One region of the Arabiibacter massiliensis genome, then DNA from elsewhere that is predicted to be linked to it. Evidence: predicted binding sites of a transcription regulator. Region 1 holds the regulator's gene; each other region holds the start of a gene.
The links. Region 1 encodes LexA, which represses DNA repair genes until DNA is damaged. Its sites were predicted from a motif close to CNAACANNTGTTNG; they were not measured.

Region 1 (10,071 bases):
GATGCCAGATGAACAAGCACGACTCCGAGCGCATCGCCGGCATGCTGGAAGGCATGGGCGCGCTGCAGGTCGAGTCGATCGAGGACGCCGATATCGTCGCGTTCATGACCTGCTGCGTGCGCGAAGCCGCCGACACGCGCCTGTACGGCCAGGTGGCATCCCTCAAGAACGTGCCCCTGCGCGCGGGCTCGCCGCTCTCGAAGCGCGTCGTCGCCGTCGGCGGCTGCATCGGCCAGCGCGACGGGGAGAAGCTCGTCGACGCGCTGCCGCATCTCGACGTCGTGTTCGGCACGCACAACCTCGGCGCGCTGCCCCGGCTGCTCGAGGCCGCCATCGAGGAGGGCGGCCATCAGGTGGAGGTGCTCGATGCCGCCTCGTCGTTTCCCACCGAGCTGCCCACCGCGCGCGAGCACGACTGGGCGGCATGGCTGCCCATCACCATCGGGTGCAACAACTTCTGTTCCTACTGCATCGTGCCCTACGTGCGCGGACGCGAGAAGTCCCGTCCGCTCGAGGACATCGTCGCGGAGGCCGAGCGCTACGTGGCCGCCGGTGTGAAGGAGATCACGCTTCTGGGGCAGAACGTGAACTCCTACGGGCGCGATCTGTACGGAAGCCCGCGCTTCGCGGCCGTGCTCGATGCGCTCGACGCCACCGGCATCGAGCGGCTGCGCTTCGCCACGAGCCACCCGAAGGACCTCACCGACGAGGTCATCGGCAAGTTCGCCACGCTGCGCTCGCTCATGCCGGCGCTGCACCTGCCCGTGCAGTCGGGCTCCGACGCGGTGCTCGCCGCCATGAACCGCCGCTACACGCGCGCGCACTACTTGGGTTTGGTGCGGAAGCTCCGCGAGGCGCTGCCGGAGATCGCGCTTTCGACCGATATCATCGTCGGGTTCCCCGGCGAGACGGCGAAGGACTTCGAGGACACGTACCGTTTGGTGGACGAGGTGGGCTACCATCAGGTGTTCACGTTCATCTACTCCAAGCGCGAGGGCACGCCGGCCGCCTCGATCGAGGACGCGACGCCGCGCGAGGTCGTGCAGCAGCGCTTCGACCGCCTCGTCGACCTCGTGCAGGAGCGCGCTTTCGAGGCGAACCAGGCCGATCTCGGCGCGGCGGTCGACGTGCTCGTGGAGGGCGCGTCCAAGCGCGACGCGGGGCTGCTCGCGGGCAAGAGCCCGAAGAACCAGACCGTGCATGCGCCCGCGCCCGCCGGGGCAAGCGCCCAGGACCTCGCCGGAAGCATCGTCAAGGTGCGCGTCGACGAGGCGAAGACCTGGTACCTCGCCGGCGAGGTCGTGGATGGCCGCTGATACCACGGCCCCTGAGTTCTCGCTTGTCGCGCCCGTCGTATGCGTCGTCGGGCCGACGGCGTCCGGCAAGTCCGACGTGGCGGCGCGCCTCGCGCGCGAGCTCGGGGGCGAGGTGGTGAGCGCCGACTCGATGCAGATCTACCGCGGCATGGACATCGGCACGGGCAAGCTCCCGCCCGCCGAGCGCCTCGTGCCCCATCACGGCCTGGACCTCGTCGATCCGGGAGAGCCGTTCTCCGCGGCGCTGTTCCAAGAGTACGCGCGCGGGCGTTTCCGCGATATCGACGCGCGGGGGCGGCGTTGCGTGCTGTGCGGCGGGACGGGGTTCTACGTGCGCGCCGCCATCGACGGCTACGACTTTCCCGCGGGCGAGCAGGTGGGCAACCCTGTGCGCGAGCGGTGCATGCGCATTGCCGAGGAGCAGGGAGCCGAGGCGCTCTGGCACCTCCTCGAGCGCCGCGACCCGGCGAGCGCGGCCATCATCCCTCCGGCCGACGTCAAGCGCGTCGCGCGTGCCTTCGAGCTTTTGGAGGACGGCGCGACCTATGCCGAGCAGCGCGCCAAGCTCTCGGCGATTCCCCAGGTGGTGCCCGCCGTCTTCCTCGGGCTTTCGGTCGATCCCGACATGCTGCGCGCCCGCATCGACGCGCGCGTCGATGCGATGATGGAGGCGGGGCTGGCAGACGAGGTGCGCGGGCTGCTCGCGCGCGGGTTCCGCGAGGGCATCACGGCGCCGCAGGCCATCGGGTACAAGGAGATCGCGGCCGCGCTCGACGGCGAGACGACCCTCGATGAGGCCGTGCAGCGCATCAAGACGGCGACGCATCGCTACGCGAAGCGGCAGCGCACGTGGTTTCGCAAGGACGCGCGCATCCGCTGGATCGATGCCGACGCGGGCGATGCCGACGCGCTCGTCGTGGAGGCCCTCGCCCTGCTCGAGCGCTCGGACGCCTGAGGCAGGCGGGTCGGACGGCATCCGTTTCCCTGCGGTTTTCGGCGCGGCCGTCCTCTATGCTATGATGATGGCGCGCCGTTGAGCGCGGCCCTCCGTCGAGCGAAGGAGCATCCATGCAGCCGAGGTGATCGTTTCTCGTACCGTCTTGATCCGTCTCTGGGAAAGGATTGCCCCATGTCAGAATTAGAATCCGTCATCATGCGCGGGATGGTTCCCGTCTCCGAGCAGCGCCGCGAGAAGGCGGTGCTCGTGGGCGTCGACCGCCCGGGCTCGACCTGGCCGCTCGCCTCGTCGCTCGCCGAGCTGGAGCGGCTCGTCGACACCGCCGGCGCCGACGTCGTGGCCGCGACGTCGCAGAAGCTCGATTCCCCGAATCCCAAAACGTTCGTCGGCACCGGCAAGGCCGAGGAGGTGGCGGAGCTCGCGCGTGCCCACGGGGCCGACCTCGTGGTGTTCGACGACGAGCTCACGCCCTCCCAGCAGGCCAACCTGGAGAAGGCCGTCGGCAAGGACGTCAAGGTCATCGACCGCACGGCGCTCATCCTGGACATCTTCGCCCTGCACGCCACCAGCAAGGAGGGCCGTCTGCAGGTGCGCCTCGCGCAGAACGAGTACCTGCTGCCGCGATTGCGCGGCATGTGGGCCCACCTGGCCTCCAACCGCATGGGCGGCGGCGTGGGGTCGCGCTTCGGCGAGGGCGAGAGCCAGCTGGAGGTCGACCGCCGCATGGTGCGCAAGCGCATCACGTCCATCAAGCGCGAACTCAAGCATCTGGCCGAGGTGCGGGCGGTTCAGCGCGAGAGCCGCTACGAGAGCGGCATGTTCAAGGTGGCGCTGGCCGGCTATACGAATGCAGGCAAGTCGAGCCTGCTCAACCGTCTGACGAACGCCGACGTGCTCGCCTACGACAAGCTGTTCGCCACGCTCGACTCCACCACGCGCAAGTTCGTGCTGCCCGAGGGACGCGAGATCACCATAACCGACACGGTGGGATTCATCCAGAAGCTGCCGACCACGCTCGTGGAGGCGTTCAAATCAACGCTCGACGAGATAACGGGCGCCGACCTGGTGCTTCACGTGGTGGATGCCTCGTCGGAGGAGTACGCTTCGCAGATAGCCGCCGTCGAGGACGTGCTCGGCCAGATCCATGCGCAGGACCTCGGGCGCGTGCTCGTGTTCAACAAGTGCGACCTGCTCGACGACGAGGCGCTTGCAGCCCTCAAAGCGCGCCATTCCCAGGCGCAGTTCGTGTCGGCGGCGACGGGGGAGGGCACTGCCGAGCTGATCGACCACATCGCCCGCGTCGCCTCGGCCCACGACGAGCATCTCGACGTGCTCGTGCCCTACAGCCGCGGCGACCTCGTGTCGGTGGCTCATGAGCGCTGCCATATCCTGTCGGAAACGCACGAAGAGGGCGGCACGCGCATCGTCATGCTGGCAGCGCCTTCCTATGCCGGATCGTTCAGGCCCTTCGCGGTGGAAAGAGGCTGAGCGCCCGCGTCCGACGCTCCTGACGACGCCCCCTCGACGACGGCTCTCCCGTGTCGAGGGGGCGTCGGGCATTTACAGGCGGCGGAAGACCGCGACCACCTTGCCCGCGATGGCGCAGTCGGTGGTGATGATGGGCTCCATCGTGGAGTTCTCGGGCTGCAGGCGGATATGGTCGGGCTCCTTGTAGAAGCGCTTGACCGTGGCACCGTCGTCGACGATGGCCACCACGATGTCGCCGTTGTTCGCCACCGGCTGCTCCTTCACCACGACGTAGTCTCCGTCGTTGATGCCGGCTTCGATCATGCTCTCGCCGCGCACCGACAAGAGGAAGGAGGGCGAGTCGCCCACGATGTCGGTGGGGAGCGAGATCGTGTCGGTGATGTTCTCCTCGGCGAGAATGGGCGAGCCGGCCGCCACGTTGCCCACCAGCGGCACGTTCACGATCTTGCTGAAGCACGGCTGCACGATGTTCGTGGCGAGCGCCGCGTCCTCGAGCGGATAGGTGAGCGCGATGGAGCGCGACTTGAGGGGATCGCGCTTGATGAGGCCCTTCTCCTCGAGCGCCTTGAGGTGCACGTGGACGGTGGAGGGGGAGGAGAGGCCCAAGGTCTGGCACACCTCGCGCACGGTGGGGCCGTAGCCCTTCTCGCGGATGCAATCCTCGATGCAGCTGAGAACCGCTTGCTGACGCTTCGTCACTTTCTCGGACATTTCTCGTCCTTTCCTTCAACCGAACAAATGTTTTAAAACTTGTTGACATGAACCTTTGTTCGGACTATTATATATGCGAACATAGGTTCTACGCAAGAGCAAGGAGCAAGAAAGATGAAGAATTTCGCGATGCGCTATCCAGTGAACGGCACCTCCGCGCTGCAGCCGAAGCTTTCTCATCCGTCTTCCAGCCGGGGGACCATCATCAAGTTCCCGGCACAAGCCGCTCCCTGCGCGGCCCATGGCTCCCTCGGCGCTCAGCGTTGCGGCGCGCGCGATAGGATCCTCGGCTCGGAACTGGTCCGCAGCCTACGTTACGGCACTGCGAAAGGCCGCTCCTACGACCGCATCGCGCCATGGCAGGCGGTTGTCGCCGGCATCGTGTTCGCGGCGGTCGCGCTCCTGGCCGTGCTCGGCGTCTGAAGGCCGGCGGGAGGGTTTTTTGCGCGATTCTCTTTCGTCAATTGAGCCACAATATATAGTGTGCTAGGCTGATCGGAAAGCGATCTAAGGAGCCTGAATGCGCTGTCCTTCCTGCGGCAACCCCGAATCGAAAGTGGTCGATTCGCGACCTTCCGAAGACGGCACGGCCATACGCCGCCGCCGCGAATGCCTCGACTGCGGAAGGCGTTTCACTACCTACGAGCGGCTGGGGGAGAACCCGCTCATCGTCATCAAGACGGACGGTTCCTCGGAGGCCTACGATAGACAGAAGCTCATGCGGGGCCTGCTGATCGCGTGCGCCAAGCGCCCGATCGCGCCCGAGCAGATCGCGGCCCTCATCGACAGCATCGAGGCCGAGCTGCGCAACGCGTCGAAGACCGAGATCGGCTCGAAGGAGCTCGGCGACATGGCGCTCGTGCGCCTCGCGAAGCTCGACGACGTCGCGTACGTGCGCTTCGCGAGCGTGTACAAGGACTTCCAGAACGTCGAGGAGTTCTCCGCCGCGTTGGAGGAGCTGCGCTGATGGCCGTCCTCCGCGTGCCCCTGCAAAGGCTCGATCCCGATCTTCCCGCGCCCGCCTACGCCTATGCAGGCGATGCCGGCGTCGATCTGCGCTCCACCTGCGACGTGCTGCTCCAGCCCTTCGAGCGAAAGCTCGTGCCCTGCGGCATCGCGCTCGCCATCCCGCGCGGATACGCCGGGTTCGTGCTGCCTCGCAGCGGCCTCGCCATCAAGCACGGCGTGTCCCTCGTGAACGCGCCCGGGCTCATCGACAGCGACTACCGCGGCGAGGTGGGGGTCGTCCTCGTGAACCTCGATGCGCACGAGCCGTTCGCCGTGAAGCGGGGGGATCGCATCGCGCAGCTCGTCGTGCTCCAGGTCCCGGCGGTCGAGTTCGATCCGAGCGAGGAGCTGCCCGAGACCGAGCGCGGCGCGGGCGGCTTCGGCAGCAGCGGCGTGAGGATGTAAGGAGCGTTAGAGTAACTCTAACGTGAAAACCGTCGAAGAGAACGGTTGCTTAGAGTTACTCTAAGCAACAACCGGGGAAGGCGACGATGGCCGACGAGGAGCGAAGCGGTTTCGAGGAGCATGGCGATGCGAGCGTCCTGCCGTGCTTCGGCATCGCCGAGGTCGCCGACCAGACGGGCATCTCGGCCTTCACGATCCGCTACTACGACAAATGCGGTTTCTTCCCGAACCTGGCGCGCGACCACCGCGGGATCCGCACGTTCTCGAAAGCCGACATCGCCCAGCTTTACTTCGTCGATGCGCTCCGCAAAAGCGGATTGTCCATCGAGGGCATTCAGTACTACGTGAAGCTTCAGAGGCGCGGCGCGCGCTCGGTCGACGAGCGGCGCGATATCGTACTCGCGCAGGAGACGGTGCTCGAGTACCAGTTGGCCGAGCTTCAGGAGTGCCTCGGCCGTCTTCGCGCGGCGGGTGTGGAATTGTCTGCGGATCGACCCGGCGGCCGGCCCGCAATGCTATAGTACCCGTTTGAGCGAAGAGAAAACGCCGATTTCCATGACCTAGGAGTCGTCCGAGGGCAAGATAGGGCCTTAGAACGGCTCTCAGAGCCTCGTTTATAAAACCCCAGGTCAGAGGCATGAAAAATCGACCTATTGAAGGATTGCCATGAGCGACAGCGACAATTTGCCTCCCGAGCCCCCTCGTCCGCCTCGAAACGGGGCCGAACCCGATCCCGACGAGCGCCAGCCCGGCCTTTCGCCGAGCCTGCAGCCGAACGTGCTCGACATGCAGCAGCTGAAGAAGGCCCAGACGCTCGTGATGGTGGCGAACATCGCCGGCCCGGTGTCGCTCTTCCTGGGCGGCGTGCTGCTGAGCACGGTCGGACTCGTGTGCGCCATCGTTGCGAACTCACGGCTCAAGCAGTTGGTGACGAGGACGACGCGCGTCGGGGCGGCTGCCGCGCTGTTGAAGCGCTCGAGCGCCGTCGGCATCGTCTTGTGCGCCATCGCGCTCGTGCTCAACGGGATTTCCTTCTTCATCTTGCTGCCCGAGGTCATGCAGATGATGGAAAGCGGAGACTACGCCGGCTTCGCAATGGACCCCGGAAGCGGAGCCGCAGGGTCATCAACCTGGGGCTAGCGTAGGCGCATTTCGAGAAATACCGTCTTGAGCCGATCGAACAGCGTTTTGCGAGATGAGGGCTCGATGCAAATTTCATTTTTCACTGCATGATCCGAAAAGACCAATGCGAATGAGAAGCTGATATGCAGGTGTTTCTCCATTAGACGCTCCTTCGCGAATCCCTCTGCAATATGATAAATCAGATTCCTTAATATTGTATGTCCATTTTGATGATAACATGTCTTATGTAAAGTCAGGGAATGGCAGATGCGGCGGCGGGATGCGGGATGGGAACTGAGATTGGCAGAGCTGTCGTACCTCCTCCCCCTGTAGATCGTTTTGCACATGGCGTACAACCGGATCCTTTCCACTGTTGCACGTAAATCTGGGTTGCTCGACACAAAAAACCTCGGCGTGAAAGGTCCGGAAGCAAAAACGGACGCGCATCGGCTCCCCTGAGCGGAAGGCTTCCAGCGTTTTCCCAGGTCGCGAAAAACCGGAGGCTGCTCGGCCCGCCGGGATCCTTTCACGCCGAGGTTTTTTGTGCGGAAGAAGCATGATGCGCGTGCAGCGTTGCTTCAGAGCCCCTGTTCTCCACTATCGCGTTGCAAAGCGATAAACGGAAGCCTCTTAGAGTAACTCTAACGTAAGTGTCAGGCTGCTGGAGCTTCTTTGTTGAACCGGCGGTTGACTGCGCGCCCTTCCTCGGGCTGCTCGGCATAGACGGATGCGCTTCTATGCCGTATGCTTGCACCACGCGCTTTTCATAAGGAGAGGAGAGGGAGCATGGTTCGAATCAAGAGGGGGCTCGCCGGGCTGCTGGTGGCGGCGCTGCTGGCGTTCGGGGCCTTCGCGCTCGTGAGCTGCGGCCCGAGCGCCGAGGAGGTGGTGCGCGAAGGGGTGACCAAGGAGCTCGACAGCCTGAAGAACCTCGATGCGAGCCTCGTCGACGAGCTCGCCGCGTCCGCAGGGGTGGAGCAGCTCGCTGACTTCGGCATCGACGCCAAGGAGTTCGTGAGCACCTATCTGGGCGGCTTCGACTACCGCATCGACGACGTGACGGTGAACGGGGATGCTGCCACGGCCACGGTCACGCTCACCTGCAAGAGCTTCGCGGCTTACACCGATGCGCTTGAGGCGGCCTCGGCTGAGCTCGCCGGCGACGAGTCGCTCGCCGATCTCAGCGAGGAGGAGCTCAACCAGAAGCTCGGCCAGACCATCATGGACGCCATCGCCGCAGTGCCTGCGACCGAGACGGCGCCGGTGGCGCTCACGTTCGAGCGCAAGGACAACGTCTGGACCCCCACGGCCGACGCCCAGCACGCCCTGTCCAACGCGTTGTTCTCGAATTAGGGGATCGCGCGGCGCGGTAACGGTTCAACCACCGTTCGGTAACCGTTGGCGCGAGGGGTGCCGGGCCGCGCCGCCTGACTGATATCCTCTCTGCGAGCCGTACGGCTCGCGGTCTGGATGCAAGGAGGAGTCATGGGATACGTGATTTCGCTGTTGTGCTTCGCGGGCGTCCTTTGGTGCGCATCGCTCGTTCGACGCCTTGCGTGACAGCGCACAGTTCTAACGCAAGGAGCCGTCCACGCGCCGGCTCCTTGCGTATTCGGATGACGTGCGTCAACAAGCACGTTGCAGTTCGCCCCCGGCCCTTCCCCGCCGCCCCGCCGCGCCCTGCAGGCGCGCTACGATCGGTCTTCCCCAACCGCGTCGCAGACGGAAAGGAAGGTGCGGCCATGGCCGGAAAGAAGGGCGCCATCGCGTTCGGCCTCGTGTACATCCCCATCGAGATGTTCGCGGCCACCCAGGACGACGCCGTGCGGTTCAACCAGCTGGCGAAGGACACGATGAAGCGCGTGCGCTACGTGAAGACGTGCCCCGACTGCAAGCGTGAGCTGGGGCCCGACGACATCGTGCGCGGCTACCAGTACGAGAAGGGCAAGTACGTCGTCGTCTCCGACGAGGAGCTCGACGCCGTCAAGAGCGCGGCGGACCGCTCGCTCAAGATCGTGCAGTTCTCTGACTTCGCCGAGGTGCCGCCCATCTACTTCGAGAAGCCCTACCAACTGGTGGCGCAGCCCGGCGGCGAGAAGGCGCTCGAGCTATTGCGCCGCGCGATGGTGGACGAGGGCAAGATAGCCATCGGCACCACGGTGCTCGGCAACTCCGAGACCCCCATCGCGCTCATCCCCTACGAGGACGACCTGGTCATGATGACGCTGCACTACGCGAGCGAGGTGAAGGACATCCCCAAGTCCCTCGAGCACCCCGACGTGGCCGATGCCGAGCTCGACATGGCGAAGCGCCTGGTGGAAAGCATGACCGAGCCCTTCGACCCCGCGCGGTTCAAGAACTCCTACCAGGAGAAGCTCATGGACCTCATCCAGAACAAGATCGCCGGCAAGCAGGTGGTGGCCGCAGAGCCCGCCGCGCAGCCCTCCAACATCATCAACCTCATGGACGCGCTCGCCGCCAGCTTGAAGGCCCGCGAGGACGAAGGCGACGGCGAGGGTGCGAAGGAGGCGGCCGCCCAGGAGCCCGAGAAGCCCGCCCCGAAGCGCGGGCGCAAGAAGGCCTCCTAGCCGCCGTCCGGCCCCGTGCCGCCGCTCCCCCGCCCGCGCAGGCTCCAAAGGCGCTTGACGACCCAGACGGAGGCGAGCCCCAGGCCCACGCCCACGATCGCGCCCACCAGGATATCGCTCGGGTAGTGCACGTACAGGTAGATGCGCGAGATGGCGATGAGCGCCGCCACGACGAGCGCGCCGGTCTTCACGGCCTTCACGCCGCGCCCGCCTTCCGGGATGCAGCAGATGGCGGTGGCGGCGGCGAAGGACACCATCGAGTGGTTCGACGGGAACGACGTGCCCAGGGGCGGCGGGACGAGCAGCCCGAGGAACTCGTGCGCGACGAAGGGCCGCGGGCGGTCGAACAGCGGCTTGAGCACGAGCATGCCGATGGCGGCCGTGGCGACCACGGCGAGTATCACGGCCGCGCCGTACTGGCGGCGCTTCGGCTGCGCGAGGAGCACGGCGCCCGCGACGAGCCAGACGAGCGCGA
Region 2 (10,071 bases), 950 kb from region 1:
CCCACGGGCGTGGTGAGCACCTGCACCACCGCTAGGATGAGCGAGAACGCGAGCACCGCCTTCATCAGGCCGACGGTCGGGCGTATCATGCCGCACGAGGCCGCAAGCGCGAGCGCGCCGGCCAGCAGCACGGCCAGGAACGCCAGGTTGCTCGTGCAGAAGCACGCGAGCGCGAACAGCACGGCGCCGGCCAGCTTCGCCACCGGGTTCATGCGATGCAGCGGGCTCGTGCCGGGAACGTACTCCAAGAACTGGCTCATCGGGAGCCTCCCTTCCCGCACGCGGCCGCCTCGGCCACGGCCGCCGTCATCTCGTCCAGGTCGTTCGCCCGCGCCACAGCCGTGCCCACCATCTGCGGCATCGCCTGCGCGAGCGCGAGCGAGATGCCCACGATCTGCGGCGGCTCGAGCGAAGCCCGCGCCATCGTGTCGTGGTTGCGCAGCACGTCGAACGTGGGGCCGTCGTCCACCACCCGGCCCTCGCTCATCACGATGCAGCGCGCGGCGTGGTCGGCCACCACCTCCATGTCGTGGCACACCATGATCACCGTCGTGCCGCCCTCGTGCAGCCGCCGGATGATGTCCATCACCTTCTCGCACTCGCGGAAGTCGAGGCCCGTCGTGGGCTCGTCGAGCACCACCACCGGTGGCGCGAGCACCACGATGGACGCGAGCGCGAGCAGCTGCCGCGCGCCGCGGTTCAAAAGGAACGGGTCGTCGTCGGCATTGAAGCCGAATTCGCCCATGAGGGCGTCCACCCGCGCCTCGGCCTCGGGGCCGTCCTGCCCCAAAGCGCGGAAGCCGAACAGCAGCTCCTCGCGCACGGTGTTGCAGCAGATCTGGCTGTCGGGATTCTGGAACAGGAACCCTACGCGCCGCGCGAGCTCGCTCGTGCGCAGCTCGGTTGTGGGCACGCCGTCGATGAGCACGCGCCCCGCGCTCGGCTTCAACAGGCCGTTCACCAGGCGCATCGTGGTGGACTTGCCCGCGCCGTTCGTGCCCACGAACGCCACGAACTCGCCGTCTTCCACCGTGAAGCTCACGTCCTGCAGGATGGGCAGCGTCGCCTCGTAGGAGGCACTCACGTGCTCGAATTCGATCATGCGAGCACCCCTTCCAGCACGCGGCAGGCCTCGCCCACGTTGCGCACGGCCGGCCCGTCGTAGAGTCCCTGGTCGCGCAGGCGGTTCATGAGCGTGGTGGCGCGCGGGCAGTTCACGCCGATGCCCTTGAGCTCGTCGGTGTGCTCCATCACGCGCGCGGGCCCGTCGGCGAAGCGGATGCACCCCTCGTCCACGATGACCAGCATGGTGGCGTACTGGGACAAGAGCGCTATCTTCTGCTCCACCACCACGACCGTGGTACCGTGCTCGCGCGCGTAGGTGGCCAAGAGGTCGAACACGGCGCGCGAGCTGGCCGGATCGAGCTCGGCCGTGGGCTCGTCCAGCACGAGCACGCGCGGCTGCAGGGCCAGGATGGACGCAATGGCCACCTTCTGCTTCTGCCCGCCGGAGAGCGACGAGATCACGCGGTCGCGCAGATCGGCGATGCCCATGTCGGCGAGCGCCTGGGCCACGCGCGCCTCCATCTGGTCGCGCGGCACGCCGAAGTTCTCAAGGCCGTAGAGCACCTCGTCCTCCACCACCGAGGTGACGAACTGGCTGTCCACGTCCTGGCAGACGCTGCCCACCACCCGCGAGAGGTCGGTGAGCTCCGTCTCGCATGTGTCCAGGCCCTCCACCACCACCGAGCCGTAGAAGTCGCCCGGGTAGCAATGCGGCACGATGCCGTTGAGCGCGTAGGTGAGCGTGGACTTGCCCGACCCCGCTGCGCCCGTGATGCCCACGAACGCGCCGTCGGGTATGGCCAGGTCGATGCCCTGCACCACCGGCCGGTCGCTCTCGCGGTACTGGAAGGTGAAATCGCGTATCTCTATCATGATGAAATCTTTCGGAATCGTGGCGGATGGCGTTCGTCCTGTAGGGCAAGGGCTCTGCCCTTGCCGTCGGCCGCGATCGCTCCGTAGGTTGCGGCAAGGGCAGAGCCCTTGCCCTACGTTCAACCTAGGCGTTCGCTAACGCTTGAGGACCTTCTTCAGGGGCATCGCCAGCACCTGCACGAGGATGCAGTTGAACGTCGCCGTGCCGAAGACGATGGCGGCGTAGGTTGCGAGCGCCACCATGACGTCGCCGCCGGTGGACACCACGTTGATGTAGATGGACAGGAGCGCGAACGTGCCGCCGGACACCACGGTGGAGATGAACGTGTTCACGAGCGGGTTCAGGTCGAGCTTGCCACCGATGCTCATGGGCACCTTGATGAGCAGGCCGCACGCGAGCGCGCCCAGAATCTCAGATGGGATGTTCAGCAAAGGCGTGGCGTTCAGCAGCGGGATCTGGCAGATGAGGCCCGCCAAAAGGCCGATGATCAGGGTCTGCCCCAGCTTCGGGCGCGTGAGGATGATGGCCAGGCAGTACATGGCGATGATGAAGTTCGGCTTCATGCCCATCGACGACAAAAGCGACCCCACCGTGAGCTTGAGCACGGCGCCCGCCGCCAGCAACACGGCGATGAGGATGAGGTCCTGCGTGGAGAGGCCCGCCTTCTTCGGCGCCGCCGCCACCTCGCGCTTGCGGGGCGCGGCCGCCTCTGCCGCCGCCGCTGCCGCCTGCGTCGCAACCTCGCGCTTGATCTGCTGTTCCATGGTTCTCGTTCTCCTTCTGGCGGTATCCCCGCCGGTCATGTGCCCCTCCCGGGGCTCTTGGTCTGCCGGCACGAACTCCGCTTGAGGATGCGCCTCACGCACTCAACTGCCTGGCTTCGGCGATTCGCCCCCGCAATGAAAAAGACCTGTCCTTCTCATCGAAGGACAGGTCTTGCAACCTGCGGTGCCACCTTCACAGTTGATTCCGCGCTGCGGAACCCTCTCACGAACATGCCAACACATGTTCTGCCCTTAACGCAGGCTCACGGTCCAGATACTCGGTCGCCGCCGCGCGGCTTCCTTTCCCCTTTCCCTCGGCGAACCATTTACCATCCAGCTTACTGCGGGAATCCCAGCTGCGCCCGCTCTCTGTGAGTGCTCATGATGGCTTGACTTTCGCCTCATCGGTTTCAGCTATTAAGTTGTAGCGCGAACTATAGCACAAAGGTGGGGAAAGCTGTCAAGAAGTAATTTGCTGGAAATAGAGCGCGGAAGTGCAAAGCGTGCGCCTGTCATCCTGAGCGGAGCGCAGCGGAGTCGAAGGATCCCGTGCGGCGACAGCAGTAAGCGTCACGGCTGTCGCCGCACGGGATCAACCTATGGGGATTTTTTCTTTCAAAAACTTTGCCCGTATCGCGTTTTCAGGTAGCGGATCGAGGGCGCGAGGACCCGGCCCCCTGCTACAATGAGGGGGCGGCGGCCCGGTATGCGCGGCGCGGGTTCGGCGAAAACCCCGCCGCTTTCTCTAGGCCGCGGGCGCGGGCTGCCTGTAGGGGCGCCCGCTCGACAGGATGGCGTAGATGACGTCCGCGCGACGGCGCGCCAGGGCGCGCAGCGCCTGCCTATGCAGCTTGCCCTCGGCGCGCTTCCTGTCGTAGTAGGCCCTGGACGCCCCGTCGCAGTCGAGCGCCGCGTCCGCCGAGCCCAGGAAGGCGGCCTTGAGCCTGCGGTTGCCCTTCTTGGACTTCTTCGAGGAGTCCCTCTTGCCCGACTGGTCCTTGACGGGGGCGATGCCCGCGTAGGAGGCCAGGCGGTTCCCGTCCGCGAACCGCCCGATGCCGCCGATCTCGGCGACGATGACGCTCGCGTAGACGGGCCCGATCCCCGGCATGCTCTGGAGCAGGGCGATCTCGGGCAGCGAGTCCGCGATGCGCGCTATCTCCCGCTCGGCGGCCGCGACCTCCTCCTCGAGCTGGTCGAGGCGCGGGGCGAGCCTCTCCGCCTGCGCCTCGACGGCGCCCGCCGCGGGAAGCGCCACCCCCATCCGCCCGATAGCCTCGAACGCCTCGCGGATCTTCTCGGGGCCCCGGTTCGCCTGGCCCTTGAGCTTCGACGCCCACTGCGCCGCCCGCTTCTCGCCCGCCCGGCGCAGGCCCGCGGGGCCCCCGTAGCGCGCGATGACGGCGCGAGCGAGCGAGGTGTGGAGGGCGTCGCCCGCGAAGAGCTCCTCGAGCGGCGGGCACCCCCTCTCCAGGCAGTCGTGGAGGCGGTTGTAGGCGCGGGTGCGCTCGCGCACCGCGTCGGCGCGGGCGCGGGTGAGGACTCGAAGCTCCGAAAGGGCCTCCTCGCGCTCGGCGACGAGGCGGACGAGCCTCGGGTGCCTGCGCGGCGCGTCGGCTATCACGAGCGCGTCGGCCGCATCGCTCTTCCCCTCCGAGTAGAGCACGGCGAGGTCGTGGAAGTCCTTGGGCGATATGAAGGCGGCGTCGAAGCCCATGTCGCGCGCCACCGCCACGGGAAGCTCCCCGAAGCCGCCGGGCTGGTCGACCACCACGAGCATGCGCGAGCCGCCCGACGCGTCGGCGAGCGCGCGCCTGATATCAGCCTCGTCCGCAGCGATCGCCCTCCTCATCTCGGGCTCGAGGGAATCGCGCCTGAAGCTCACCGCGAAGTGCCCCGACTTGCCCACGTCGATGCCGCAGAAGACCTCGTAGTCCATATCCCGGGCATCCATGCGCACCACCTCCTGAAAGCGAGAACCGAGCCGGCTTGAAGGCTCCTAGGCTCCGCTCCAGCAGGATTCTACGAACGCCGCGCGTGCGGCAGCAACAACCTATCAGCGATAAGCGCAAGCCCGCGGATCCGGTGGCATGATCCCGAAGCCCTAGCAAGAGAAGCACCTTCGATCTGAGCCATGTCCGGATCCGGGAGAGCCGGCCGGGAGGGCCCTTCGCCCTCCCGGGGCAGGATTATAGAGAAAAATCCCCGTAGAATCCTTCGACTCCGCGGCTGCGCCGCTCCGCTCAGGATGACATCGGGCGCGCATCCTACTCGCCGCCGGCGGTGAGGTACGCCGCTACCAGGTGGCGCGTGTCGGCTGCCGAGGGCTCCTCGTCGCCGCAGACGTGCAGCATGGAGCGCGTGCGCGCCAGCCCGATGGCGGTGGACGACGCCACCAGCGCCTCCTCCTCCACGGGACGGCCCGCCAGCAGGCGTCGCTCGGGATGTTCGCCCAGGTAGGCCCGCAGTGCGGCGGCGATGGAGCCCTGCACGTTCAGCAGGTCGCGCTGCCCCTGAAAGAACAGCTGCGGCATCGACCGCAGCGCCTCGCGCCGCAGGTTCACCACCTCCTCGTCCACCCCCGAGGCCGCGCCCGTGCCCACGACGCCCACCAGCACGTCCAGGTAGCACGCGTCGGCGTGCTCCTCCAGTATCTCCGCCAGGCGCACCTCGTCCGGGAACGCGTCCATGCGCCCCATGATGGCCGAGGCCTTCGACGAGAAGTAGTTGAAGAACGTCTTCTTGGATATCTCGGCCCGCGCGCAGATGTCCTCCACGGTCACGCCGTCGTATCCCCGCTCGATGACCAGCTCGAGCGCCGTCCGCTCCACCGCCAGCCGCGCCTTGAGCTTCTTGCGGTAGCGCAGCCCTTCCGTCGACTCCTGCCCCACGATGCGCATATCCTTCCGTCCGCCATGATGTGCTTTCAGTGCAGCGTACCATATCCTGCGTTTCGGGCTCTTTTCATCTACCGAATGAATACTTATACTGGGTGTAAATCACGTCAATCGCGAACGACGGACGTCTCCGAACACAGGCTGCCGGCATGGGCCGCCTGCTCCGGAGGCGTTTTTGTTCGCGGCAGCATGTCTCTCGGCGGAAGGAAGCAGCTTTATGGGTTTGTCGCGCAAGCAAGTGATCATGTTGGCGGTGCTCGTGTTCGGCACGTTCGTCACCGTTCTCAACCAGACGGTGGTGGCCCCCGCCCTGCCCTCGGTCATGGCCGAGATGAGCGTGGACGCGTCCACGGCCCAGTGGCTCACCACCGGCTTCACCCTGGTCAACGCCATCATGATTCCCATCACGGCGTTCCTCACCGACCGCTTCACCACCAAGCGCCTGTTCCTGGTGTCCATGGTGGTGTTCACCGCCGGCAGCGCGCTGGCCGGCTGGGGGCCCAGCTTCCCCGTGCTGCTTTTGGGTCGCCTCGTGCAGGCCGCCGGCGCCGGCATCCTCATGCCGCTCGTGATGACCGTGCTCATGTGGACGTTCCCCGTGGAGAAGCGCGGCACGGCCATGGGGCTGTTCGGCATCGTCATCGCGTTCGGGCCGGCCATCGGCCCCACGGTGGCGGGCGTCATCATCGACCGCTACACCTGGCACGACATGTTCTACATCATCACGGCGCTCTCCGTGCTGGTGGTGCTCATCGGCGCGTTCGTGCTGGAGCGCGGCGGCGACACGAACAAGGACGTCACGCTGGACGTGCCCTCCGTCATCCTGTCGTCGCTGGGCTTCGGCGGCCTCTTGTACGGCCTGTCCACCATCGGCTCCTTCGGCCTGCGCGCCGACGCCATCGCGGGCACGCTGGTGGGCGTGGTGGCGCTCGTGTTCTTCTTCCGCCGCCAGCTGCGTATGGAAAAGCCCATGCTGCAGGTGCGCGTGCTGACCAACCGCAAGTTCCTCATTTCCACCATCATCGGCATGCTCGTGCAGGGCGCGCTGCTGGCCGCCGGCATCCTGGTGCCCATCTACCTGCAATCGCTCATGGGATACTCGGCCACGGTTTCCGGCCTGGTGCTGCTGCCCGGCGCCATCGTCATGGGCGCCATGGGCCCTGTGGCCGGCCGCCTGTTCGACAAGCACGGGCCGCGCCTGCTGGCGCTCATCGGCATGGGCGTGCTCACGCTCACCACGTTCTGCTTCGCATTCCTCGGCACCGAGACGGGCCTCATCACGCTCACGGTGCTCTACACGGTGCGCCTGTTCTCGCTGTCGCTGGTGAACATGCCCATCACCACCTGGGGCATGAATGCGCTCGATAACGAGCTGGTGAACCACGGCACCTCGGTGAACAACACATTCCGCCAGGTGGCGGGCTCGCTGGGCACCGCTATCATCGTGTCGGCGTCCACCATCGTCACCAACGCGAACTCGGGTGTCATGACGCCCACGCAGGCCAGCATCCTCGGCATCGACGCGGCGTTCGCGCTGGCAGGGGTGCTCTGCCTCATCGGATTCGTCATGGTGGTGGCGCTCGTGAAGAACCGCCCGGGCGAGACCGCGGCGAAGGACCCGGACAATGCGCGCCGCACGGTGCTGGAGTCCATCATGAAGCGCGACGTGTTCACCCTGCCCGAGAACGCCACCGTGGCCGAGGCCATGAAACTGCTGGTGGACAAGCACATCTCGGCCGCGCCGCTGGTGAACGCCGAGGGCAAGGCCGTGGGCTTCGTGAGCGACGGCGACATCATGCGCTACCTGTCGAAGCGCTCGACCATGATGATGGACCCCATCGTCATGATCATGCAGACGGTGGACGCCGACGTGGACAACAAGGACTTCGCCCGCAAGCTGGACGAGCTCATGTCCATGCCGGCGCGAAGCCTGGGCGCGAAGGGCATCATCGGCGTGGACGTGCACGCCGACCTGCCCGAAGTGTGCCGCGTGCTGGGCGAGAACCACCTGAAGAAGGTGCCGGTGCTCGACGAGGGCCAGATCGTGGGCGTGATCAACCGCTCCGACATCACGCACTACTCCATGGAGAAGTACCTGGCCGAGCGCGGCGAGGAAACGCTGGCCGGCAGCGGCGACGGCCAGGGGCCGACGAAACTCGAGCGCGCCGAGGAAGCTGCCGCCCTCCCCGACGACGAGGCCGTAGCTTCGTCGATCTAGGGCGGAAGCCGTCGGCGCTGCAATGTCCTCGAGTTTTGCACCCTTGCGTTTCTGAAACGGGTCGAAATCTGCAATGTCGTCGAGTTATGCACCCTTTTAACGCCCGCGCGCGAACGGCCATCGAGGCAAGAAGAAATCCGACCTGGGGTTTCTTCCAATTACGATGGCTGCATTCGCCGAATGAGCGCCTTATCCCGCAACCGAGGGGTGCATAACTCGACGACATTGCAAAACCCATTCGGATCGCGAGACGAAAAGACCGGTGCAGCGCGGCGCATTGCCCAGCTTGCCCGCGGCGTACAGGTGAGGGATCACCGAGCGCCCCGCCTCCGCAGATGGTCAGCGGGTGGCGCTCGGCGGCTATTTCGACGCGATGAACGAAACCGGACGCGCGGCCCTCGTCGAGTCCGCACGCCTCATGAACGGCAGCCCCGAGGCCCGCGCAGATCGCTGACACGGGCGCATTTTCGCTCCGAGAACACGCCTCGTGCGCTGAGGCGTGTTTTCGGAGCGAAAATCATCGCCCTGGGGCCTCCAAACAAACGACGCCGCCCCGCCCGGAGGGCGAGACGGCGTCGCGGTCAAGCGCGTTATCGAGGAGCCTCCTACAGGTGGCCGTCCTCGGCGCGCGGCCAGTCGTGGCAGCTCTTGCAGTCGTGGTCCTCGTTGACCACCTTGTCGGCCTCATGGCAGTTCTGGCAGGTGGCGTAGCCGCCGTGCACGGAATCGTGCGGATTCGAGTCGCCGTAGTCGGCGGTTCGCGCGGCCACCTCCTCGTACGAGCCGTGGCACGAGAGGCACTGTTGGTCGAACTCGGGGATCTCGTTGCCGAACATGTTGGCCACGGGCTCGGTCGCGCCGTAAGCCGTCAGCCCCTCCGCAGCCTGCGAGGCCGGAGCGTCGGCCCCGTCCTCGCCGCCGTTCTGCGCAGCGGGCTCGCCCGTCGCGCAGGCGGCCAGGCCCGCGCACAGCGCCACGGCCAGCAGCGTCGTCGTCACAAGCTTCTTCTTCATGGTCTACTCTCCTTTGATCGCGTGGCGGGCGGCGACGAAGCCCATCGTGGCGCAGCGGCCGGTCGACGTCGAGGGAAGGTGGCGCGGGTACATGCCAATGAACATGCCGCCCGTGGTGTTGCCCGCGGCGTACAGGCCGGGGATGACCTGCTCGTCCTCGTCGAGCACCTGGGCGTTCTCGTTGATGATCAGCCCGTTCGCCGACACGAGCACCTTGCTCACGTGCACGCACGCGTAGTAGGGGCCCGTCGCCAACGGGGCCAGCTTGCCGATGTCGCGGCGGAACATGAGGTCGGCGGGCTCGTCGGCCTCGAAGTAGCTGTTGAACGTGTCAACCGTCTTCTGCAGCTCGTCGGCGTCCACGCCCATCGCCTTCGCCAGATCGGCCACCGTCTCGCCTTCCACCAGCAGCCCGTCGGCCTTGAGCTCCTCGATGGCCTGGGGCAGCTCGGGCACCTTCTCCAGCGTGCGGTCGACGATGCCCTGGTCGAACATGAACCACACGCTCTTGCCGCCCGCCGTCTGCGCGTTGATGACGTTCGCGGCGAAGTTGTGCGGCAGCGCCTCGTTGGCGAAGCGGCGCGCTTGATGGTTGATCCAGATGCTGGAGCCGAACACCGAGGACACCTTCGTGGAGTCGAGCACGCGGTCCGGAAGCCCGCTGCGAAACGACATGAGCGTGTGCGGCGGCGCGTCCATCTGCGCGCCCACCGAAAGGCCCATCATGTGGCCGTCGCCGGTGGGGCCGAGGCACGGCGCGTAGACGCAGGCATTCTGGTACTCCTCGGGCTTGATGAACGCCTCCACCATGCCGGGGTTCGCTTCGTAGCCGCCGGTGGAAAGCAGCACGCCCTTCGCGGCCTTGATGGCGTAGTAGCCGTCGGCGTCCTTCGCCACGATGCCGTCCACGCGCCCCGAGCCGTCGCGCGTGAGCTGCACGCCCGCCGTGTTGTAGCGGATGTCCAGGTTATCGTAGGTGGCGGCCGTGGTCACGAGCGAGTCCCACGCGAGCGAGCCCGTGAACCAGCTCTTCCACTCAACGCCCTCGGGGATCTTGATCTTGTGCTCGGCCTGGATGGTCTCCATGCCGTACGGTGCCGGCTTCTGGATGGTGCCGTACAGCTCGACGCCCTTGCCCGCGGCCTTGATCTGCTCGTTCAGGAAGTCAACGGCCTCGCCGGAGTTGTTGACGAACGACCACACCACGTCCGGGCGGGCGCGCCACTGCGACGCGCGCAGG
Region 3 (10,071 bases), 1.0 Mb from region 1:
AGCGACCAGAAGTGCGTGAGCGGCGAGGGCGCGCCGAGCGCCTCGAAGTACGACACGTCGTGGAAGATGTACCACCAGTTGGTCACCCAGAGAAGCGCGGCCCACATGTCGTCGCGCAGCTTGGTGAGCAGGCTGTGGTCGAGGAGGGTGCAGAGCGCCGCCGTGCACAGGATGACCAGCACGATGGCGGGGAACAGGCGCCGCACGCGGCGCAGCCAGAAACGCGGCAGGTCGATCTTCCCCGTGTCGTCCCATTCGATGAGAAGCAGGCTGGTGATGAGGTAGCCCGACAGCACGAAGAACACCGTGACGCCCAGAAGGCCGCCCGGCGCCCATGCGAGGCCCATGTGGTAGGCGATGACCGCGAGGACGGCGAACGCGCGCAGGCCGTCGAGCGCGGGGATGTAGCGTGATTTCTTCGTGCCCGGCACAGAGCCTCCTCCCGTTCTCCTCCCGTCCCGAAGCGCAAGGCCACAGTATAGCGCTCTCCGCTTCGTCCGCACCTCTTTATGGTACGGCGAGGCGCTTCAACGGAGGATTTTCACGAACGGTTGAACGCGGGAAGCGGTGTCGCTGCGAGGGGCGGGGGTTGGACCGACCCGCGTGCTTCGGTTTTGGTGTAGGCATCGATTGCACAGGCTCCTCTCGGCCGAAGAAGGGGCGCGAAGCCCTATAATCACTCACGAAAGAGACGTGGGTCGAGCGAAGGAGAGCGGGCATGACGACGGCAGGGCGCATCGCGCTGGGGATGAGCGGGGGGGTGGACAGCGCGGTTTCGGCGGCGCTGCTTCTGCGCGCGGGCTTCCAGGTGGTGGGCGTGACGTGCCGCTTCCATGACGACGCGGCCTCCGACGCGGCCGTGGCCGATGCGGCGGCGGTGTGCGCGCGGCTGGGGATTGAGCACGTGGAGCATGCGTGCACGGGGCTGTTCGAGCGCTGCGTGGTGGAGCCGTTCGCGCGCGCCTACGCCGAGGGACTCACGCCGAGCCCGTGCGTGGGCTGCAACGCGCGCTGCAAGATGCCGGCGCTTGCGGAGGCGGCCGACGCGCACGGCTGCGAGCGCATCGCCACCGGGCATTACGCCCGCATCGCGCAGCTTTCCGCCAGCGAGCGCTTCGTGGTGAAGACCGCGCTCGACGCGCGCAAGGACCAGAGCTACATGCTGGCGCTGCTCGCGCAGGATCAGCTTGCGCGCCTCGTGCTGCCGCTCGGCGCCATGACGAAGGCGGAGGTGCGCGTGATCGCGGCCGACCTGGGGCTTCCCGTGGCCGAGAAGCCGGAGAGCCAGGACAATTGCTTCGTGGAGGGCGACTACCGCGACTTTTTGCGCGAGCGCGGCGTGGCGGGCGAGCCGGGCGAGGTGGTGGACCGCGCGGGACGCGTGCTCGGGCGCCACTCGGGGCTGCCGAGCTACACGGTGGGCCAGCGCAAAGGCATCGGCATCGCCGCGGCCGAGCCGTACTACGTGGTGGGCAAGGACGTTGCGCGCAACCGGCTGGTGGTGGGGTTCGCCGACGAGGCGCGCGTGGCGGCCGCGGTCGCGTGCCCCATGAACTGGCAGGCGTTCGACGCGCTGGCCGAGCAGCGCGAGGCGATGGTGAAACTGCGGTACCGCAGCCGGGCGGTTCCGTGTATCATAGAGCCCGAAGATGGCCAGCGCGTGCGGATCGCGCTGCACGAGCCCCAGCCGACGACGGCGCCGGGCCAGTACGCCGTCCTGTACGAGGGCGACACCGTGCTCGGAGGCGGCATGATCGAGGAGGTAGCATCGGTATGAAGAAGCTGTTCATCATCGGCGGCATGGGCGCCGGCAAGTCGACGGCCCGCAAGGCCCTTGTGGACGCGGGCCTGCCGTTCATCGACCTCGACAAGGTGGGCCACGACGTGCTCACCTGGGACACCGTGAAGGAGGAGCTGGTGGACACCTTCGGCGCCGACATCATGGACGGCGACGAGGTGAACCGCAAGGCGCTTGCGCACAAGGCGTTCGTGAGCCCCGCCGAGACGCGCAAGCTCAACCGCATCACCGTGCCGCGTATCGAGGACGCCTACCGCGATAAGGTGGCCGAGCTCGAAGCCGCTGGCAACAAGGCCGTGGTGGTGGAGCATTCCGTGTTCAAGAACCGCACGTCGTCGCTCGCCCATGACGCCGACGTGGTCATCGCCGTGCTCGCGCCGCTCGACGTGCGCATCGAGCGCGCCGTGGCGTCGGGCTTCGGCGAGGCCGACGTACGCCGCCGCATCGCCCGCCAGATCACCGACGCCGACCGCATCGAGGCCTCCGACGTGGTGTTCAACAACGACGGCACCCCCGACGAGCTGCGCAATCAGGTGCTCGCCTGGTGGGGAGAGTACGAGAAGGAGCTGTAAGGGCTTCGCGCGATTCATCCGTCTAAAACGAAGCCCCCGGCGTTGCGCGTCGGGGGCTTCTTGTTCAAGGGCTACCACAAGCCCAGCAGGTGCTGCATCCCTAAGCTGACGGCGGCGATGGCCACCCAGCAGCACAGGCCCATGAGGATGGGCTTGCCGCCGGACTTCACCAGGTGCACGACGTCGGTGTTCAGGCCGATGGCGGCCATGGCCATGACGATGAAGAACTTCGACAGCGTCTTGAGCGGCTCGAACGCGGCGGCGTCGATGCCGACGGCCACCGCCGCCGTGGTGACGACGGACGCGAGCAGGAACAGCACGATGAACACGGGCAGCGCGCGGCGCAGGTTGAACCCGCCCAGCTTGCCGGCGGGCTTCACCACGCTGTGCGCCTGCGCTTCGAGCGCGGCGGGGTCGTGGCTGTCGCGGCGCGCGATCCAGATGCCCAGCACGAGCGTGATGGGGATGATGGCCAGCGTCCGCGTGAGCTTGACGATGGTGGCCTGATCAAGGGCGTTCGAGCCCGGGTGCATGCCGTCCCAGGCTGCGGCGGCGGCCGTCACCGAGGACGTGTCGTTCACAGCGGTGCCGGCGAACAGGCCGAATCCCTCGTTGGACATGCCGAGCACGCTGCCCAGCGTGGGGAAGATGAGCGCGGCCAGCACGTTGAACAGGAAGATGACCGAGATGGCCTGGGCCACGTCCTTGTCGTCGGCCTTGATGACGGGCGCGGTGGCCGCGATGGCCGAGCCGCCGCAGATGGACGATCCGACGCCGATGAGCGTCGAGATCTCAGAGGGCATGCGCAAGATCTTGTGCAGCAGGTACGCCGTGATGAGGGCGGTGGCGATGGTGGAGGCGATGATGGGCAGCGACATCATGCCCACCTGGGCGATCTGCGCGAGGTTCAGCCCGAATCCCAATAGCACGACGGCCGCCTGCAGCACCTTCTTGCCGGTGAACGCGATGCCCGACTGGGCGCGTCCGCGTCGGGGCAGCTTCCAGAAGACGGCGATGGCCATGCCGGCCAGGATAGCGAACACGGGCCCTCCGATGAGGGGGAAGGCCTGCCCGATGAACCAGCACGGCACGGCGATGGCCAGGCATACGGCCACCCCAGGTAGATGCTTCATAATAGCGCCCATGCTCGATCCTTTGCTTCCCGTCCCTCGCAGATGGCGAGAGAGTATACCACCGCCGGCGTCGCCGCATGCAAAGGGGTCGATTTCGAGCCCTTTGCGAGGGACGGCGAATCGGCGTGCGGTAAAAATAAGTGAACAAAAGTTCTGACTCTCCTTTGGCGCGCAATCGAGCACCTCGGGGGGGGGTGCACGCGAATCGGGGCTGCCTGACACAAAAAACCTCGACGTGAAAGGACCTCGGCGATCCGCGCGAGCGTCGGGGTTTCGCGACCTGGGAAAATGCCGAGGGATACTGCTCGGGGGAGCCGGCGGCCGCCCTTTTCCGCCTCTGAACCTTTCACGTCGAGGATTTTCGTGTCAGGCAGCCCCGATTCGCGTGCAGGAGGACGCGGTCGCAGGATTAAGCAAGAAGTCAGAACAAAAGTTCGTAAACTATGCTATATTGGCATCAATCGAAAAACAGAGCCAGTGCAAGCGCTTCTGATCGGTGCCCGGTCGGATGCCCATAGAGACGGCGAACATTCCGCGCCCGCCCGTACCACGCTTGCAAGATCCTCTCAGCCACGGAATGGTTGGAGGGGTGATGCTCTATGCCAAGTCGCGACACGATGGAAATCCAAGGCGTCGAGGTGGCCTACTACGAGGGCGAAGTCCGTGGCGACTATATCTCGCTGCATAACGAGGAATGTAAACTCCTCGAATTCGAGGAGTTTACATCGGGGGCGAGATCGACTCCCTCACTCCGCCCCTTTATCAATGGGTAAAGCGCACAGTGTGAGCGGTCTTCAGCTGTTTGACTTTAGAAAAATTTCGTTTTACAATTACGTTTAACAAAAGGCTAGGTGACGGTTGCAATGGACGTTGTGATTCACCCGCATGCCCTCAAGCATGGTCTAACGGAGTCTGAGATTGCTTTTGCTTGGCAGAATTACGTGCGAAAAAGGCATCGTGAAGCGCCGAACGATCATCAGATACTGGCCGTTGGCTCTGATAGAGCAGGGCGGTTTATTCAGATGGTCGGCGTAGCGAAGCCGTTTGGAACCCTTGTCTATCATGCGCTTACGCCGCCGACTGTCAAGGCACTTCGGGAACTCGGTTTAGTGAGGAGGTAAAAGTGAAAACAGCGGAAGAGCTCGAAAAGATGTTTGGGGTAACGAGCAAACAGCTTGATGAGTGGGAAGAGGCAGCCACGCGCGGGGAGTTTCCGGGCAAGCCCGTGGGTGAGATCATCGTGGGGCGGCCCCTCAAGTTCGGAGAGAAGCTGAAGTTCGTCGGGTTCAAGGACACGCCGCAGGAGGTGGCGGCCATGGACAAGCGGGCGGCGGAGCTGGGCATGAGCCGCTCGGATTACCTGCGCAGCTTGGTGCGGAAGGACTTGGCGGCTTCCTGAGCGTTTGGCAACGGTTTTCTCACGAACATCTGTTCATGTTGCGAGAGCTGTGCTACACTGGGTGCCTTATGTGTGCGGGAAGGAGCTAGCGTGGCGCATCTTTCGAACATCGAGGGCATGGAGATGGAGGGCAAGCTGCCGGAGGTGCGGCTGGCGGCCACGCCGTTTGAAGTGGTGTCGCCCTACGAGCCGGCGGGCGACCAGCCGCAGGCCATCGAGAAGCTGGCCGAGGGCGTGGAGCGCGGCCTGCGCTACCAGAACCTGCTGGGCGTGACGGGCTCGGGCAAGACGTTCACCATGGCCAAGGTCATCGAGGCCACGCAGAAGCCCACGCTGGTCATGGCGCCGAACAAGACGCTCGCGGCCCAGCTGGCGAGCGAGCTCAAGGAGTTCTTCCCCAACAACTCGGTGGTGTACTTCGTCTCGTACTACGACTACTACCAGCCGGAAGCCTACGTACCCGCATCGGACACGTTCATCGAGAAGGACGCCTCCATCAACGAGGAGGTGGAGAAGCTGCGCCATGCGGCCACATCGGCCCTGCTCTCGCGGCGCGACTGCATCGTGGTGGCGTCGGTGAGCTGCATCTACGGCATCGGCAGCCCCATGGACTACGCGGGCATGGCTGTGTTCGTGGACAAGCAGAAGGAGATGGATCGCGACGACGTCATCCACGAGCTCATCGACATCCAGTACGACCGCAACGACTACGAGCTGAAGCGCGGCACGTTCCGCGTGCGCGGCGACTCGCTCGACGTGTTCCCGCCCTACGCCGACAACCCGGTGCGCATCGACTTCTGGGGCGACGAGATAGAGGGCATCACCGAAATCGACCATGTCACCGGCGAGGTGCTGAACACCTACGAGGCGCTGCCCATCTGGCCCGCGTCGCACTACGTAGCCACGCGCCCGAAAATGGACCGCGCCCTCACCACCATCCGCGACGAACTGCGCGAGCGCCTGCAGCAGTTCAAGGAGGAGGGCAAGCTGCTGGAGGCGCAGCGCCTGGAGATGCGCACGAACTACGACCTGGAGATGATGGAGACGATGGGCTTCTGCTCCGGCATCGAGAACTACTCGCGTCACATCGACGGCCGCCAGCCGGGCGAGCCGCCTTACACGCTCATCGACTACTTCCCGAAGGACTTCCTCTGCATCATCGACGAGAGCCATGTCACCGTGCCGCAGATCCGCGGCATGCACGAGGGCGACCGCTCGCGCAAGATCACGCTGGCCGAGCACGGCTTCCGTCTGCCCAGCTGCCTGGACAACCGCCCGCTGCGCTTCGACGAGTTCGAAGATCGCATCCCGCAGTTCGTATACGTGTCGGCCACGCCCGGCGACTACGAGGAGAAGGTCACCCAGCAGCAGGTGGAGCAGATCATCCGCCCCACGGGCCTGCTGGACCCCGAGATCATCGTGCGCAGCAGCGCCTCGCAGATCGACGACATCATCGACGAGGCGAAGGACCGCGCGGCCCGCAACGAGCGCGTGCTCATCACCACGCTCACGAAGAAGATGGCCGAGGACTTGACCGACCACCTGCTCGACCAGGGCGTGAAGGCGCGCTACATGCACTCGGACATCGCCACGCTCGAGCGCGTGGAGATACTGCGCGAGCTGCGCCAGGGCAAGTTCGACGTGCTGGTGGGCATCAACCTTCTGCGCGAGGGCCTGGACTTGCCGGAGGTGTCGCTCGTGGCCATCCTGGACGCCGACAAGGAGGGCTTCCTGCGCAACCACCGCTCGCTCATCCAGACCATCGGCCGCGCGGCCCGCAACGTATCGGGCCAGGTTATCATGTACGCCGACAAGACCACCGACTCCATGGCGCTCGCCATCGACGAGACGCGACGGCGCCGCGCCATCCAGCAGCGGTTCAACGAGGAGCACGGCATAGAGCCGCAGACCATCCGCAAGGCCATCAACGACATCATGGACTACGTCACCGACGAGGTGGGCAACACCACGGCCGAGCAGGTGAACAAGGAGCTCGCGGCGCTCTCGCGCGAGGAGGTGCTGCGCATCATCCAGTCGATGGAGGACGAGATGGCCGCGGCCTCGGCCAGCATGGACTTCGAGGAGGCCGCGCGCCTGCGCGACCAGGTGGTGAAGCTGCGCGTGCAGGTGGAGGGCTCAAGCGAGGAGGACGTGCTGAAGGACCTCAAGAAGGGCGCCCGCAAGGGCAGCGCCTTCGGCAACCGCAAGAACGCCGCCTACGGAAGCAGCCGCCGGTCGTAGGAGGGGGTCCTGCTGGCGCCGCGGGGGATCCTTCGACTCCGCGCCTGTCGGCGCTCCGCTCAGGATGACAAAGAGGGGGGCTGCGCGCTCCGCTCAGGATGACAAAATGATACGGGGAGCCTCGCTTGTTGGGGATGGGGGCTTGGCTGGGGGCCTTTCAGGGGCCCCACCTTTCCTTTGCCCTCGACATCGGGTCTTTTTGATGTGATACTGGTGTTGGTGGAGGGGTACTCTCTTCCCAATGCCCTTGCACAGGGGTCGCAGTCGCATCGAGCCTGCTGAGCGTCAGCACCATGCGCCGCCCTTCGGCTGCCATGGGAGCGTGTCGGCACTGAAAAGCGTAGGCATGTTGGGGCGTTCCGTCGAAGGGGTTTCATATGAGGTCACGTCGTTGGAAGCTGGGGACCGTTCTCCTTTCGTTCGTTCTGGCCGTGTCGATGTCGATTCCGCCGACCGCGCTTGCCGAGATGGCCGCGCCGCCTGCGGAGCCGCAAGGGCAGCAGGACGAAACGTCGGACGGCACGCCGTCCGACCCTGACGGCGGTACGGACGGCCCTTCGATCACCGTCGAGCCGACCGCCCCCGAAGGCGACGCCGAAGGCCCCTCGATCGACATCGCGCCGGCCGATCCCGAGGGCGGCCCCTCCATCACGGTGGGTCCGGCCGACACCGCGAGCGGCGGCGACGCCACCTCCGATGACGCCGCCACCCAGGACGCCGCCGACCCGTCGGCGACCCCCGAGCTCCTCTCCGCGTCGCCCGACACCCAGACGGAAGACGCCGCCCCCGCATCCGAAGAATCGCACGGCCTGTACTTCGGGCCGGAGAACAGGGATGCGACCAACCCCTGGAACCTGTTCACCGATGACAATCTCAGGGTTCCCTACGAGAGGAACAAGGGCGCTTGGCGGGTGGAGGACCATACCCTCTTCCTGAACGGCTTCCACAACGTGGTGACAGAGTCCTGGTGCGGGTTGAGGATCTTCAACTTCGGCCCCGTCGAGATAGTCCTGGAGGCGGGATCCGAGAACAGCATCGACGCGTCACACGGGGGGTTCGACGAAGGCCTGAACGAGCTGGACGGCTCCTTCGGCATCTATTCCGAGGCGCATCTTACCATCGGCGGCGAAGGGTCGCTTTCGGTGAAGTCGGCAAACGTGTCGCACAGGGTCGGCGCATACGACTCGAGCGGCGTGTACGCTCGCAGCGGGCTCACCGTGCAGGGCTCCTCGATCACGGCCGAGGCCGGCGAGCGGGTGACGGGCATCAGCACGGGTCTGCGCGTCGAGAACGGGCTCAGCTTGAAGGACGCCACGATCAAGGCCGAGGGCTTCGAGACGGAGGGCGTCGACCCGGCGCGAAAAGGCTCCTACGGCTTGTACGTGCAGGGTGCGACCACGCTGGAGAAGACGTCCAACGAGTGCGGCATCGACGCGCGCGGCTACGACGCTGGCGTGTTTTTGGCTTCTGAGCCCCAGTTCGCGGGCGGCGACAAGCTTCTCAAGGGCGGCCGCGAGCACAACGACCCCATCACCCGGCCCGTCGTCTTCGATGCCGGGCGCAAAACCTACCGGCTCGATGACGGCGCCACGGCAAAGCACGTGTATCTGGGCGTTACGAACAACAAGCAGGGAACCCTCTACTATGCCGAGAAAAACGGCACGCCCGGCCTCTACGTCGATGCGAGCCTTCAGACCCCCTACACGGAAGGGCGGGGCACCACCTGGGACTTCGACTCGTCGGGAGACCTGAGGCTCAACGGTTTCGAGTACGTCACGGAGGCTGAGGTGGCGATCATGTTCCTGGATCCCGCCTCGATATTCCTGGAAGATCAGACGAGTCGCGTCACCAGCCTTGCGAAGTCCGCCCACCGGACGGCGGGCCTTTATGCCAAGAAGAGCCTGGAGATAACCGGCACCGGATCCTTGGTGGCGACGGGCGGGTCCTTGCTGTCGAGCGGCGAGGCCTCCGGCGAGGGCGATCCCTCGGTGGAAACCGCCGGAATCGCCTGCGACGAGGAGCTGAAGATCTTGAACTCGGTGCATGCCAGCGGGGGCGACGGCGTGCATTCGTACGGCATCCGGGCGAAGTCGCTCGTGCGGCACAGCAACAGCGCCGGAGAGTTGGTGGCCGAAGGGGAGATCGCCGGCCTGCTCGTGAACGAGGTGGACGTGGGGGACCTGTCCGCCTGGGGATGCGTCCTTCGCGACGGCGCCGAGCTCTTGCCGGCAACCTTTTCGCCCGCCGAGTCCCGCTACAAGGTGGACGGCGACAAGAACGCGCGCTATGTGGTGCTGAACAGGAAGGCGCTCGCTTCGACGCCGCTCTACTTCGGCCCGCAGAACGGCAACCCCGCCAACGACTGGTCGCTCTACACCGACGACAGGTTCAGCGTCCCGTACACGGACAACACCGCCACGTGGAGCGTGGCGCCGGGCACGCGCGAGCTTCGTCTTTCGAACTTCTTCTACGCCACGAGCGCCCCGGTGGGCTTGCAGGTGTGGGAAGGGGCGGCCGACGACGTGTCCATCAAGCTGGACGAAGCCACGGACAGCTTTATCACCGCCACGGGCGCGAGCTCCGATGCCTACGGCATCAACGCGCCGCGGCGGAACCTGACCGTCTCCGGCTTCGGCGTGCTTACGGTTTCCGTCGGAAGCGGCAGCGCGCCCGGGGTTGCGTGGGGCGTGAGGGCGAAGGCGCTCAACCTGGCCGACGACGCGACCCTGTACTGCTCGTCCCATAACGGAACGGACTCCTGGGGCGTGCACGTTACCGACGACGGCTCCATCACCGACGGCATGCTCTACGCGGAAGGCGCCACGGGCGCCGTCTGGGCGGGCAGGGCCGCGTTCGCCCCCTACGACCTGCACGCCATGGGGCTTGAGAAGCGCGAGGACGTGGGCGTCAAGGACCCGACCGCGGTCA

Region 2: FX134_RS06515 (tryptophan transporter) is a predicted target of LexA. The motif match lies at 2,938-2,951, and genes of this name have one in related genera.
Region 3: FX134_RS06705 (YeiH family protein) is a predicted target of LexA. The motif match lies at 3,645-3,658, and genes of this name have one in related genera.

Annotation. Positions count from the first base shown of each region.
Region 1 is NZ_LR698996.1:543,075-553,145, forward strand. It holds gene miaB (tRNA (N6-isopentenyl adenosine(37)-C2)-methylthiotransferase MiaB) at 1-1,316, shown strand, start outside; gene miaA (tRNA (adenosine(37)-N6)-dimethylallyltransferase MiaA) at 1,306-2,271, shown strand; gene hflX (GTPase HflX) at 2,446-3,762, shown strand; gene lexA (transcriptional repressor LexA) at 3,835-4,473, opposite strand; gene FX134_RS02345 (hypothetical protein) at 4,588-4,896, shown strand; gene nrdR (transcriptional regulator NrdR) at 4,994-5,440, shown strand; gene dut (dUTP diphosphatase) at 5,440-5,886, shown strand; gene FX134_RS02360 (MerR family transcriptional regulator) at 5,973-6,407, shown strand; gene FX134_RS02365 (hypothetical protein) at 6,553-7,026, shown strand; gene FX134_RS14520 (hypothetical protein) at 7,023-7,169, opposite strand; gene FX134_RS02370 (hypothetical protein) at 7,795-8,361, shown strand; gene ku (non-homologous end joining protein Ku) at 8,751-9,596, shown strand; gene FX134_RS02380 (phosphatase PAP2 family protein) at 9,593-10,071, opposite strand, start outside.
Region 2 is NZ_LR698996.1:1,488,151-1,498,221, forward strand. It holds gene FX134_RS06500 (energy-coupling factor transporter transmembrane component T family protein) at 1-260, opposite strand, end outside; gene FX134_RS06505 (energy-coupling factor ABC transporter ATP-binding protein) at 257-1,102, opposite strand; gene FX134_RS06510 (energy-coupling factor ABC transporter ATP-binding protein) at 1,099-1,938, opposite strand; gene FX134_RS06515 (tryptophan transporter) at 2,074-2,703, opposite strand; gene FX134_RS06520 (IS110 family RNA-guided transposase) at 3,449-4,657, opposite strand; gene FX134_RS06525 (TetR/AcrR family transcriptional regulator) at 4,971-5,603, opposite strand; gene FX134_RS06530 (MDR family MFS transporter) at 5,818-7,818, shown strand; gene FX134_RS14780 (cytochrome c3 family protein) at 8,424-8,831, opposite strand; gene FX134_RS06540 (FAD-dependent oxidoreductase) at 8,835-10,071, opposite strand, start outside.
Region 3 is NZ_LR698996.1:1,555,820-1,565,890, reverse strand. It holds gene FX134_RS06720 (acyltransferase family protein) at 1-431, opposite strand, end outside; gene mnmA (tRNA 2-thiouridine(34) synthase MnmA) at 719-1,777, shown strand; gene coaE (dephospho-CoA kinase) at 1,774-2,370, shown strand; gene FX134_RS06705 (YeiH family protein) at 2,442-3,515, opposite strand; gene FX134_RS06700 (hypothetical protein) at 4,627-4,902, shown strand; gene uvrB (excinuclease ABC subunit UvrB) at 4,993-7,143, shown strand; gene FX134_RS06690 (choice-of-anchor D domain-containing protein) at 7,521-10,071, shown strand, end outside.